One region of the Paenibacillus sp. J31R120 genome, then DNA from elsewhere that is predicted to be linked to it. Evidence: predicted binding sites of a transcription regulator. Region 1 holds the regulator's gene; the other holds the start of a gene.

Region 1 (7,026 bases):
CATACCCATGTCATGTTCCACTTCGATGACGGAACGGACCTCCGCTACAAGGATGTCCGGCAATTCGGCACGATGCATATCTTTAAGACGGGCGAGGAGCTTGCGTTGCCGCCGCTGAACAAGCTGGGCATCGAGCCGCTGGACGAAGCTTTTACAGTGAATGTGCTGAAGAGCAAGCTGGAGAAGCGTACGACCAAGATCAAGCCCCTGCTGCTTAATCAGGAGCTGATTGTCGGCCTCGGCAATATCTATGTGGATGAATCGCTGTTCCTGGCGCGCATCCATCCTGAGCGGTCGCCGGGCAGTCTGACCGGGGCAGAATGGAAGAGATTGCATGAAGCGATTCGCTCTACGCTTGCGCGGGCGATTGATGCAGGAGGCTCGTCTATCAAATCCTATGTGAACGGACAAGGCGAGATGGGGATGTTCCAGCATCAATTCCTTGTCTATGGCAGGAAGAACGAACCTTGCAATAGCTGCGGCAAGCCGCTGCACAAGTTTGTCGTGGGCGGCAGAGGCACGCATATCTGTACGAAGTGTCAGCCGATGAAAGAAGCAACGACGGTTAAGTCATAGTTCAATTTGCCGCTATCTGTGCACCGCAGCGGAACCCCCGCATATGATGATGTTACGAACGATAGGCGGATGCCCTGTCGCTGGTCTGTCCCGTTGGACCTGATCATGTAACTGTCATCTGCTCATGCGGGGAGGAGCTTTACGTTGATTGCACATTTGATATCGCTGGTCGTGCTTGCTTTTGCCGTTAGCTTGGATGGATTTGGCGTCGGCGTGACCTATGGCCTCAGGAAAATCCGTATCCCTTTCCTGTCGGTGTTCATTATCGCATGCTGCTCCGGATTGATTATCGGGCTCTCCATGCAAGCCGGAGGGTGGATAGGCAAGTATATTTCGGAATCCGCCGCTTCGCTTATTGGCGCCACCATACTGATCGCGATCGGCTGCTGGGCATTGATTCAACTGGTGCGGGGCAAAAGCAATGATGATCCGGAACCCGTGGCTGAGAGTGTTGGAGCGGCGAACGAGCCTGCCAGAATTGCCGCAGCTGTAGAGATGGCACAAGTTCTGAAGCTGGAGCTGAAGCGGCTGGGACTGGTCATTCAGATTCTGCGTACGCCGCAGGCGGCGGATGTCGACCGGTCGGGTACGATCTCTTCATCCGAAGCCGTAATGTTGGGTGTAGCTCTGTCGCTGGATGCATTCGGCGCTGGTCTCGGTGCTGCGCTGCTGGGGCTTCCGCCGCTTCTCACGCCGCTAGTCATTGCGGCAGCGGGCGCATTGTTCCTGGTTGCAGGCACACGGATCGGCATGCGGTTCGCGGCAAGGAAAGGCATGCATGTGCTGTCGTATGTGCCGGGTATATTATTGATTATGATAGGCATTATGAAGCTGTTATAAATGGAGGTGGTCGCAATGATCATTGGTTTGACCGGCGGAATCGCCAGCGGCAAGAGCACAGTCGGGCGTATGCTCGTCGCTCTTGGCGCTCGGCTTGTGGATGCCGATGCGGTCGCACGCGAGATCGTGCGGCCCGGAGAGCCGGCGCTAGAGGCGATCGCCTCTCTCTTCGGACAAGCTGTCTTGCAGCCTGACGGCACGCTGGACCGCACTGCTCTGGGCAACATTGTATTCAAGGACCCGGACTTGTTAGCCAAGCTGGAGGCGATCACGCATCCGGCTGTGCGCAAGCGAATGTGGGAGCAAATACATACGTATGCGGAAGCAGAGCCTGAAGGATTGGTCATTGGAGATGTGCCGCTACTGTACGAGACGAAGCAAGCAGATCTATACGAAGGCATACTTGTCGTCTACGTACCTCCAGAGTTGCAGATTGAGCGGCTGATGAAGCGCAATGGGATGAATGAGGAGGAAGCGCGGCGCAGAGTTTCCTTGCAGATGGATATCGAAGAGAAGCGAAAGCGTGCGGATTGGATTATTGACAACAGCGGGACGACAGAGGAGACGCAGGAGCAGGTTGTTGCGTTATGGAATCGTCTGGTCAGGACTTCCAGATGAAGAGACTGCGGATGAAGAAACGGTACGCTCTAGTGTTGGTGCTAGCTCTGCTCGCCATTCTTTTTCTGAAATCAGATTGGTTGGCCTCATGGATGTATCCGGTTTATTATAAGGAAGATATACGGGCAAGCGCATCGAATTACGATCTGGAGCCTCATCTGATCGCAGCGATTATACGGGCGGAATCCAATTATGTCACGGGCCGCGAGTCGAGGAAGGGCGCTTTGGGATTAATGCAAATTATGCCGGACACGGCGCATTGGGTCGTGGAGAAGGCGGGATTCGCCAAGGTGGATGATGACATATTGCGTCACCGGGCGGATGTAAGTATCGAGGTTGGAGCTTGGTATTTGAATTCCTTGCATGTGCAATTCGAGCAAAATGCTGTGGCCGCCGTGGCTGCATACAATGCCGGACCTGGCAATGTGCGCAAGTGGCTGGAGGCTGGAAGCTGGGACGGGAGCATGGATAGCGTAAAAGATATCCCGTTCGGTGAGACGCGGCATTATGTACAACGGGTCTTTTACTATTATAATAAGTACAAAGATTTGTATCCCCGTTTCTAGGACGTATATGACCATTGAACGTTAAGGAAGCCTTGGAGAGCTTGTCTCTTCTGGACAAGCTGCTCCAAGACTTTCGTTATTCATACAGATGAATCATTATTTTGTGCCGGCTAGGGATTGTTCAGCAATTTGAACCAGGCGACGGGTAATGGAACCCCCGATGGAGCCTGCGTCTCTCGTTGCCATGTTACCATAGTAGCCGTCTTGTGGGATCGCGATACCCAGCTCTTGTGCAACTTCATATTTCAGTTGGTCCAGAGCTGCAGTCGCTTGCGGCACTACCAATTGGTTGCTGCTGCGGGATTGACTCATTGTTGTTCACCTCCTTGCGGTTGGTAACTGTATTATGTGCGATATTCCAAAGTTCATTACAGGAAACGAATGGGATTTCATGGATGGAGTTAACGTGTAAGGATACAATCTGATGAAACAGTAAGTTGAAGGGAGGATATCACTATGAAATGTCCGTATTGTGACTATGCGGGAACCAAGGTATTGGACTCTCGTCCAGCCAACGAAAACAAGTCCATCCGCCGCCGCAGGGAGTGCGAGAAGTGCAATCGCCGCTTCACGACGTTCGAGATGATTGAAGAGACGCCACTAATCGTCATCAAAAAAGACGGCAGCCGCGAGGAGTTCAGCCGCGACAAAATTCTTCGCGGCCTCATCCGCGCATGCGAGAAGCGCCCAGTGCCAGTCGAGCGCCTGGAAGTAATCGTCTCCGAGGTGGAGAAGGAGCTTCGCACGACAGCACACGCAGAGGTCGACAGCAGCGAGATCGGCGGCATCGTCATGAGCCAGCTCTACCCGGTCGACGAAGTGGCCTACGTCCGCTTCGCATCCGTTTACCGCCAATTCAAGGACATCGACATGTTTATGAAGGAGCTCAACAGCTTGCTGCATAAGCATCCGCTTAATGGCGGGGATAAGGGTTAGCGCGCGAGAGATTCTGTGCGAGAAGGGCAGGGGGAGCGTTGGTTTCTCCCTGCTTCTCTTATTGAAGCCTATCAGGTGGTGGAATGGCTCGGTGCCCGCCAAATGGCAATTGACATCGCTTTCCTGCCATGGTATGATCTATCTTGTCGCTAAATTATTATGGGGCCATAGCTCAGCTGGGAATCCATCTTGTATTGCTCACACAATCCAAGGGATGGAAACGAGCATAAGATAAATTGGGGGCTTAACTCAAGTTGTCGAATTGGGTCACAAACTAAATAAGGGGCTATAGTTTAGGGGGAAAACAGGTCGCTGGCAGCGATCAGTCGGCGGTTCGATTCCGCCTAGCTCCACCATACTTTAAATCAAAAACGGCAGAGGTGCCGTTTTTTTTGTATTCCTTTTATTTGTGTTGCAGTACTCCAGACATGTAGAGTGCTGTGTTTCGCTCGTAAGGAAGTCATATAACAGAGCCGCATTTGCCTTCTATATTTGAGCCTAAGCGTGTTAGCGCTTGGGCTTTTCTTATACAGAGATCCTGTAGAGCCAATGTGAAAGAAAAAAAATTTACTTTTCATTACGTCGTCATTTTCCACGTATTTGGAATGGTCTTAATTCATGCGGAGAGTAATTTTTATCACTCTTAGGGGTCTTTATTTTGCACGGTATGCAAAATGTAGGCAATCCGGGTTTCTCCGAGGAGAAACCTTTGCCCCGCACGGCTTTGCAGCCTATTTTACATCATGCTGCCCAAATCAGGCATGCCTGCAGACAGGACCTTTATCTTTTTCCAGTTTGTTTACGATTACCGCTTCGGTTATCAGGAACACAGCCGCAACGGATGCCGCGTTCTGCAGAGTAGAGCGAGTCATCTTATAGTTTAATGTCGAAATAAAATTTCATAATAAAATGTATTTATGAAATTTATTGACGAAACATTCGAATTTGTATAATATTCAGATAGGATCCATTGTGCGATTTTAAGCTGTCGAAGTTAAGATCATGTGACACGAGAGAAAACAGGGGGAAAAATTACTTATAGGGAGGGATGGGGAAAAGAAATAAGGCGAATCTGTTCAGTGGCTTGGAGCGAAATACCAACATTAATAAAAGGAGCAGTGAAAATGAATCGTTTATTAGTGCGTTGTAAAGCAATATGCAGCCGGATGCTTATAGTATTAATGCTAACATCCATGTTACCTGCTATTCACGTTTCAGCGGCGGGGGTTACTCCTCCAGATTCAGATGCTTGGACACCCTATCAACAGTTCTTAAACTCGGATGTTTCCAAGAAGGAAGATATGCGTGCGACCTGGATTGTAACCGTTTACAATTCAGACTGGCCATCCTCAGCATCGTTAGCTATCACTGATACTGCAGCAAGGGTGGAAAAGCAAAAGCAAGAACTAAGCAATATCTTGGATGCGGCAGTTGCTAGCAATCTGAATGCAGTAATGTTTCAGGTTCGCCCATCTTCCGATGCGCTTTATAAATCTGATCTAGTTCCCTGGTCTACAGTTATGACAGGGACGCCAGGCGGTGATCCAGGCTTTGACCCGCTTGAATATGCAATAGATGAAGCGCACAAGCGCGGAATAGAGCTGCACGCATGGTTTAATCCTTATCGTGCTGCAACTGCGGTAAATGATGCCATGGTTGCTCAACTCAAAGCACTGCCAAAGAGTATTTTCAACACTCATTTTGATTGGATTAAAAAAGCCTATGATGGTGTGTATGTAGTAGATCCAGGTATACCTGAAGCACAAACATGGATAGCGGATAGCGTTATGGAAGTTGTTAATAAGTATGATATTGACGGCGTTCATTTCGATGACTATTTCTACCATGAGGGTAAAGCCTATGATTATGATGACAAAGCTACATTTGAAAAGTATAAGGGCGGTTTTACAGACATAGGCGATTGGCGAAGAAATAATACATACAAGCTAATCAGCGATATTTCCCAAAAAATTCGTTCAGCAAAACCATGGGTACAGTTTGGAATAAGCCCTGCTGGTATGTGGGGCAATATTAAAGACGGGCATGTTAACGGTTCTCCAACTGCCGGTGGCGGACCAAACTACGATAGGGCCTTTGCAGATACGTTAAGATGGGGGAACGAGGGGCTGATTGACTACCTGACCCCACAGGTTTACTGGCCCTTTGGCCGTGATGTGGCTCCCTACGGTGTAATAGCAACATGGTGGGCGGATCACCTTACAAATCCCAATACAAAGCTTTATATGGGTATGGGATTGTATAGGGTAAATGATACAACCAATCCAACTGAAACAGGATTTTTGGATCCCTATGCCAAAGAGGAGATTATCAGGGAGATACAACTCAATACAAACTATAGGAGTGATATTACAGGCCGCGGGATCGATGGTTCATTCCTATATCAGGGCAGCAATATTGTTCCAGGTTCAAGAATTTATAAAAAGGAAGCAGTAGAAGAGGGAGTAAGGACTGCTTGGGTGAATAAGGCTATAGCTCCAAAATCAACCTGGAAGAGCAGCGTTGCTCCAGCGATGCCCACAAACGTTACTGCCAAGGCTGTAGATGGCGTTACACAAGTAACATGGACATCTAATGATGAAACAGGCAGCACAGCATATTATGCGATTTATAGATTTGCACAGAATGAAAATCTTGATACATCAGATTCAACAAAAATAATTGCAGTTGTTGGTAAGACTATTGATAGTGACGGTAAAGATATAACAAGTTTTACCGATACAGCTATATCAGATCCAAGCAAGGTACAGTATGTAGTCACTGCACTTGACCGCCTCCAGAACGAGAGCTCGCCAAATGCACCGACACCGGTTAGTGCAATCGATGCAGACATTACTACTGCAGCCGGTACAGCCCCGGTTCTTCCGGTATCCGTAAAGGTTAATAGGACATCAGGTTCTCCGGCTAATATGATGGTAAAGTGGGATAAGATAACTGACCCTAATCTTTATTCCGCTGCCGGAAATAGCTTTGATGTAACCGGGAAAGTTATTCATACTAACGGAACACAAGCAAAAATGACTGTAACAGCACATGTTTCGGTTGTTGCACCGGCTATAAAATATATTAATCCTGTAATTGTAAGAACAGAACAAAATACTGCTCCGGTATTTCCAGCTACTGTGGATGTCATATATACAGACCATACAGTTTCGTCACTTCCTGTTATATGGGAAACACCGGATCCTGAAGATTACAAAAACGCCGCACCTTTCAATGAATACAGAAATCCAAGTGTGAAAGGTATACAGGGAATAGTTGATGGAACAAATCTAAAAGCAGAAGGCAACTATATCGTATATCCGGCAGTTAACGTATATGCGCCCATAGCTGTTACAACTCGGGTGGGAATACCTCCAATACTTCCCCCTAGCGTTAATGCCACATACACTGACGGTACAAACGCAAGTGTAGCAGTAGTCTGGGATGATATTCCGGCAGAAAACTACGCTAGTATTAATGACTTTACCGT
Region 2 (7,026 bases), on a different contig from region 1:
CACCAGCTTGGACATGATGTAATTGTACATATGCCGATGGAGCCGAACAAAGGGCTGAAGAAGTGGCTTGGACCAGGTGCGATCACAGCGGATCTCAACGATGAAGAGGTGCGAAAACGGGTTGAGGAAGCGATCGACAATGTGCCTCACGCTATCGGGATGAACAACCATATGGGCTCCAAAATAACAGCGGACGAGCGCATTATGCGCGTCGTACTGACGGTATGCAAGGAGCGCGGCTTGTTCTTCCTGGACAGTCGCACGACATTCAAGACGGTTGTGCCGAAGATTGCCGAGGAGGTCGGCATTACGCTGCTCTCGAACGATGTGTTTCTCGATGATGTGTACACCGAGCAGCATATCTCGAAGCAAGTATCCGTATTGCGCAAGCATCTGGAAACCCATGATAGCGCCGTGACGATCGGCCATGTCGGCCCACCGGGCAAGAAGACCGCTTCCGTGCTGAAGCAGTCTATTCCTCGAATGCAGGATATTGCTACCTTCGTGAAGCTATCCGATATGGTGAACGGTTCAATGAGCGACCCATTTATATTGCCGAATCCCTGAAGCGATGGCATGTGCGATTTCATTCTGCTTAGCCGGGTTGGTCAGCATCGCTCTGTCCTCCGCATTGCTGATGAACCCCATCTCGATAATGACGGAGGGCTGGTCGACGCGCCGGAGCAAATAAAAAGGCTCTCCAAGCCGTGGTAGGCCGAGGGTTGCTTGCTGTCTGTTCAGCGCGTCTTGCAGGCAGAAGGCCAGCAAGGCGCTTTCCCCAGCATTCTGATGCAGCACAAGCGGCCCGCGCTTCGTGCTGTTTCGCGCGGCGTTCACATGAAGGCTGACCAGCAGCTCGCTTCCAATCTCTTCGGTTAATTGTCTGCGCTGGGACAAATCCTTACGATGGCGCGAGCGGGTATTATGCCATCTGTTCTCTTCGCTGAGCGCATAGTCGCCCGTCCGATTCATGATGGCGGGAATGCCTTGGCTTCTCAGCATGAGATAAAGCTTGCTTGCGACAGCAAGATTAATATCCTTCTCCAGGGTAGAGCCATGCGATGCGCCGCCGTCAATGCCGCCATGGCCCACATCAATAATGACGGTAGTATGAGGGAGCGTCCAGTTCTGCTCCTCGTCATAACGTTCGGAACGATCTTCTTGTGAAGCACTAGCCGCAGGGGCATATCCCCATATCGCGTATGTTAGCGCAATAAAACCTATGACAAGCAACCGATACATGATTGCAGCCTCCCGCATTCTGTTTGTATTCACCAATCAGTCCACCATGACGAACTAGCCTGCCTTTACATTATCGTGGCTATTCAGAGGTAAACTCATGCATGGTTAGGCGCAAAAAGAATGGGGAAAGCTTTAGATAGCAAGACATTACGGGAGGTGACGGATATGGCGGGAGGCAATGATCTGGTTAAGTATATGACCGAACAATTGGTGCAATATATAGAGACGCCTGCTGAAGAACGGAAGCAAGCACGAACAACAGCCAAAGCGTTAAGAGAGCCCTGGCTTACGCGCTGGTTCGGATGGGGACCTGCAAGCTTGCTTATCTGGTGGCGCAGCAAAAACCGTACGGAGCGTAATTCTTAACGATAAAACTTCCCTTGCTTCGTTAGAAGATCAATTGGCATATAACGGCGGTCATCTGACTCTTCCTTGGTTAAGGCAAGATAAAGCTGGCCGCCTTCCCACGTATCATAGCCCACAATCGACCACACTTGAAGCAGCTTGCCCTCATAGGATTCCACTGTATAACGAATTTCTTTCTTTTCTCCAATCCACTTCAACAATGCGGAATATTTCTGATCGGTGAACGATATAGGTGCCTTCGTGAGCCACGGCAGCCGGCCATATGGATTAAAAGAGGGGATCACGGTAGACTTTTTCACTTTTGCTTGGGCTTCAGTCAAGCCTGCAGGCAGAGAATTATTATCCTCGCCAGTCTGATTCCATTCGTCATCCTTGCTGACAGGAAGCTGCTCTCCCGATACGGCATCGGCGTAATGGACCCTCGATTTGGATGTGATCCGCCAGGCGGCATGAAGGGGATGAGTGTATACGCGCTCCGCTTTGATCTGCTTATATATAAGTTCAAGCTGCAGCAGCGAGAGCTGCAGCGATTGTTCATTGAATAAAGGGTAAGAACCAGTACCGTATTCGCCCAGTTGGAAGCTGCCTTCCTCCGTCGCATGTATGACCAAATATCCGACGGAAGCTTGCGTGGTATTTTGAATAACGGCAAGCCAGCTATGTGTACCTGGACCAAGGGGAGATACGGAGATCGTTGTCCCCTGCCAGCTTTTGTATCCGGGTTTGGCTGAAAGCTCGTCCACCCAGAACTTTGCTTGTTTCTGCACATCAGAGCTTGCCGAATCGGATGCTTGTCCGGTCGTCGACGCGTCAGCCTGAAAGCTGCCGATTCCTGCGGCAAGACACCAGAGGATTAGTAGAGCTGCGATCCATGATTTGGATACGATTTTTGACATTTCGTCATCACCTCAATACTTAGTGTAGCGGACGGGCTCGAAGAAGGCTGTTGCAACCTGTCGCGCAGCACGATGAATATTGAAGGTTTTTTTGCCGCAAAGATGCGATTCCCGTCTATTTCTATTCAATCGATCCCCTCCAGATGAAAAACGCCGCAGTTAATGACGGAAGCCGTCACTCTCGGCTCGAATTGCCACCTTGTCTCGGCTTGGCGCTGCTCGTATTGCTCTTGAATGGCAAGCTTGTTCTCATCTGTCGCATGCTGCAGAAGCGTCTTGTAATAAGCGTCGATTCGATCCAGCTCTTCTTGCAGCCTGGCGGAGGCGTCTCCTGCCCACGTATAATCATAGTTTTTCAGCTTGCGTTCCAGCGCTTGCTCTACAATCGCTTGCGCTTTGGCGAACGAAATCCCGTTTTTCGTCACATGAATATTGGCGGGCAGGCGGGGAGTAAGCCGCAGCTCCAGCAGCCGGTCATGGAAGTGATCGGCGCAATAGCCCGTTACAAGCGATACACCGAGGCTGTGAATTTCCTCGCGTTTACGGTCGCAAGCGAATTCCACCCGTATGTTGACGCCAAGCCATGCGGTATAGGGTGTCGAGCTGAACGGGCTTGCTCCCCGCTTGTCCGGCTCCTGGAACAAATAAACGAAGCTTCCGCGGGACTTCGCGGCGCCGAACAGCTGCTCCAGCTTTTGCGAGCCGAAGTAGACGTCTTGCCTGGGAATGCGCGGCGCAGTGACCGAGCTGTTGATGAAGCCGAAGGAGCGGACAAGAGCTGCATCGGCAGCAGCGGCTTGGCTGTCAGGCGCTTCCGTTTTCTCTGGCGGAGCTTCGCTTACCAGTCCTGCCTCATACTTCTCCTTATCTGTGACGAACAGGAAGGTCATCGTCTCCGGTTCCGCGCCTACCCGGTCCACAAAGCTCCAATAATAGGGCCGATTGGTGAGCTCGCGATCAGCATCCGGAGATAGCTTAACGGTAAAGTGGGCTGGCGATTTCTCAATAATAGAGCAGTCCGTCGCCTCCAAATAACGGTTCACATACTTATGAATCTGTTTCGTGTTCACGGCTTCACCTCCACGGACTGACCGAGCTTATCCATTTTCACCAGAAGATCAGGGCCGGCGGAATAAGGGTTGTTGCCGGATGACTTCACTTCGTTGCGAATTTGGCTGATTGAGCTGCCCAAAGAGTTTAATTGCCGCTTCAAATCCTGGTCGTTGCCGGATTCCAGCAATACTTTGGCAAGCCGCTGCTCCAGGGATTCGCCGCCCTCCAGCTTCTCCAGAATATGATCCAGCTCCCCAATGACCAGCTCGAATAGATTGATTTTCTCATGCAGCAGATTAACGATATGTTCTTCAATTGTACCTAGTGTGCACAGGTTATAAATCTTGACGTCCTCAGTCTGTCCAAGTCGATGGACGCGGCCGATCCGCTGCTCCACCCGCATCGGATTCCAAGGCAGGTCAAAGTTGATCATATGGTGGCAAAATTGCAGGTTGATTCCTTCACCGCCGGCTTCGGTTGCAATCAGAATTTGAGCGCGTCCGCGGAAGAGATCCATCATCCAGTCTTTTTTGCCCCGGTTCATGCCGCCGCGATAGGGAACGGCCATCAAATTGTGGGAGCGGAAAAACTGCAGCAAATATTCCTGCGTCGCCCGGTATTCCGTAAAGATGATGACCTTCTCATTCATTTCCTTGATGAGTTCCATCGCTTTTTCGGCTTTCGTATTGGCCGTGATGCCTTTAATTTTCTCTACCAGCTCCCAAATCTTCGGACGAAGAGGGGAGTCTTCCGTTGTTTTCTTGAATAGATTGACTAAGGTAAGGAAGACAGCATCCCTGCTGCTGCATACTTCACGCTGCAGCGTCACAAGCGACAGCATGCTGGTCAGATCACCGCCGCTTTCGTCGTAACGTTCCTTCACGAAGCCGGTTACGGCATCGTAGAGCGCTTTCTCCTCTGGAGAGAGGGAGAGCGGGATATTTTTGACGAAGCGCTTGGTGAAATGAATGCCGCCATCGCCTCTCCGGTTGCGAATCATGACAGAGGACAACGCTTCCTGCAGCTGGTCTTCGTTTTTCGGGAGCCGTTTGTCGACTACGAAATTCGCGGCAAAATCACTTTGCCCGCCCAATTGACCAGGCTTCAGCAGTGTAATCAGGTTGTACAACTCGTCCAGATCGTTTTGGATCGGCGTAGCTGTCAGCAGCAGGCAATATTTTTTGCGAAGCTGCGTCGCGAATTGGTAATTGGTCGTTTTTTTATTTTTCAGCTTGTGAGCCTCGTCGATGATAATGAGGTCATAATCGGTGCCAAGCACGCGCTCGCGGTGCGGATCACGCTTGGCTGTATCCATCGAGGCGACGACAATGTCATAGCCCCATGTATGTTCTTTTTTCTGGGCAACGGCGGAAATGCCGAACTTCTGGTTCAGCTCTCTCACCCATTGGAGCACCAGGGAGGCGGGTACAAGAATAAGCACGCGTTTCACGAGACCGCGCACCATATATTCCTTCAGCACCAGCCCGGCTTCAATCGTCTTGCCGAGGCCTACCTCGTCGGCCAGAATGGCCCGGCCTCCCATTTCGTGCAGCACTTTGCTGGCTGTATCGATTTGATGGGGCATAGGTTCGAAGGATGGCAGGGTTCGAAGGCATTGCAGCTGCTCGAAGCTCTCAACCCGCTTCGCTTGCTCTGCTTCCATAGCCAGCTGGTAGAGTGTCCAATCATCCCAAGGGCCGTTGCGGCTCATCCGGTGCTGAAGCTCATCAAACCAGGAGCGGTCAATCTGCAGGTCGACATGCGGATGCAGCTTGCGTCTTGCGAATGTCGAATCGTTGTCCGCTGTGCTCTGCGTCTTAGAGTCGAAGGTCATGTTAGTGCTCCTTTCACTACTTGCAGCGATTAGTTGTCATTAGTATAGCCTTCCGGAGACATATTAATAAGATTCACGGTTCTGTCATAAGAATATCTATATATAGTGTGTTATAATCTTATTTACATACAATATGTTGATTATAGTGTGATTCATAGGTGTGAAGGGAGAGAATCGAAATGCGGAGATTAACAGGTTTGAGCGAAAAAATCTTTCTGGACCGGTATGCGCGCAAGCATGAAGACGCGCGTCGGGTGAAAGCTGGGGATACGGTACTTGCCCTGCTGAAGGATGATGCTAAATTTCCTGTGAAGGAGGTTGTTGAAGTTGTCAGCCGGGATGGGGAGCAGGTGACCGTGAAGACTGGTGAAGGCGAACTGCTGCAGACGACGACCATGCGGCTGACCCACCCCATCGAGCTGTCGCCGGAGCAGATGTGGGACCGGCTTGCCGAAGCGATGTCATCGGTGGAGCGTACGCCTGCCAAGCGGGTAGAGTGGGAGCGGAAGTTCCGGGAGATCCTGGATGATTGGAAGCTGGTGCCTGGGGGACGCATTGCAGCGGGAGCCGGGGCGAGCGATGAGCTCACCTTATTCAATTGTTATGTTGTTCCATCTCCGCATGATAGCCGGGGCGGCATTATGAATACGCTCACGGATATGACCGAGATCATGGCGCGCGGCGGCGGTGTAGGCATGAATCTCTCTTCGCTCCGGCCTCGCAGAGCCATTGTCGCAGGGGTCAATGGCAGCTCCAGCGGTTCAGTCTCCTGGGGCGGGCTGTTCAGCTATACGACGGGCTTGATTGAGCAAGGCGGCAGCCGCCGGGGCGCGTTAATGCTGATGCTGAATGATTGGCATCCCGACCTGCTTGAATTTATTACGGTGAAGGAAACAATGGGCCAGGTGACCAATGCGAACCTGTCCGTCTGTGTGAGCGACGCCTTTATGGACGCGGTCAAGCGCGATCTGGAATGGGAGCTCGTCTTCCCGGATACGAAGGACCCGGATTATGACGAGGTGTGGACGGGCGATCTGGAGGCGTGGCGCAGCCTTGGCAAAAATGTGGTGACCTATAACAAGCTCCGGGCAAAGGAAATCTGGCATCGGATTATCGGCTCGGCGTGGAAGTCGGCAGAGCCGGGTGTTGTCTTTATGGAACGTTACAACAAGATGTCGAACAGCTGGTACTTCAACCCCATCGTCTCGACGAATCCGTGCGGCGAGCAAGGCTTGCCTGGTTGGGGCGTATGCAACTTGTCCGCGATTAACCTGTCCAAGTTCTACGATGCAGGGAAAAGGGATGTCGATTGGGCAGAGCTAGGGAAAGTGACGCAGTGGTCCGTCCGGTTCCTCGACAATGTCATCGACAAGACGCCTTACCACTTCGAGGAGAACGAGCGAAATCAGAAAAACGAAAGACGGATCGGGCTCGGTACGATGGGACTTGCGGAGCTGATGATTAAGCTCAAGATCCGATACGGCAGCGAGGAATCGCTGGCGTTCCTGGATAAGCTGTACGGCTTTATGGCGAAGGAAGCTTATGTGGCATCGTCCCGCATTGCATCGGAGAAAGGTTCGTTCCCTGCCTTCGATCGGGAGAAATACGTTCAGAGCGGCTTTATGAAAGAAATGA

What was found. The regulator NrdR, encoded in region 1, represses ribonucleotide reductase genes. The targets are predictions, from matches to a motif close to AACACNATATATNGTGTT.
Region 2: the regulator NrdR is predicted to act here: its motif matches at 5,484-5,501, upstream of AC0YNW_RS02260 (adenosylcobalamin-dependent ribonucleoside-diphosphate reductase).

What each region holds. Positions count from the first base shown of each region.
Region 1 covers NZ_JBWDNN010000005.1:391,839-398,864, reverse strand. Annotated here, with positions in the region: gene mutM (DNA-formamidopyrimidine glycosylase) at 1-576, shown strand, start outside; gene ytaF (sporulation membrane protein YtaF) at 721-1,416, shown strand; gene coaE (dephospho-CoA kinase) at 1,432-2,034, shown strand; gene AC0YNW_RS20145 (lytic transglycosylase domain-containing protein) at 2,004-2,600, shown strand; gene AC0YNW_RS20140 (alpha/beta-type small acid-soluble spore protein) at 2,697-2,912, opposite strand; gene nrdR (transcriptional regulator NrdR) at 3,057-3,536, shown strand; tRNA gene AC0YNW_RS20130 (tRNA-Ala) at 3,819-3,892, shown strand; gene AC0YNW_RS20125 (family 10 glycosylhydrolase) at 4,661-7,026, shown strand, end outside.
Region 2 covers NZ_JBWDNN010000001.1:510,817-517,842, forward strand. Annotated here, with positions in the region: gene AC0YNW_RS02230 (divergent polysaccharide deacetylase family protein) at 1-567, shown strand, start outside; gene AC0YNW_RS02235 (N-acetylmuramoyl-L-alanine amidase family protein) at 532-1,242, opposite strand; gene AC0YNW_RS02240 (YqzE family protein) at 1,363-1,608, shown strand; gene AC0YNW_RS02245 (hypothetical protein) at 1,605-2,504, opposite strand; gene AC0YNW_RS02250 (YqhG family protein) at 2,630-3,574, opposite strand; gene AC0YNW_RS02255 (DEAD/DEAH box helicase) at 3,571-5,391, opposite strand; gene AC0YNW_RS02260 (adenosylcobalamin-dependent ribonucleoside-diphosphate reductase) at 5,571-7,026, shown strand, end outside.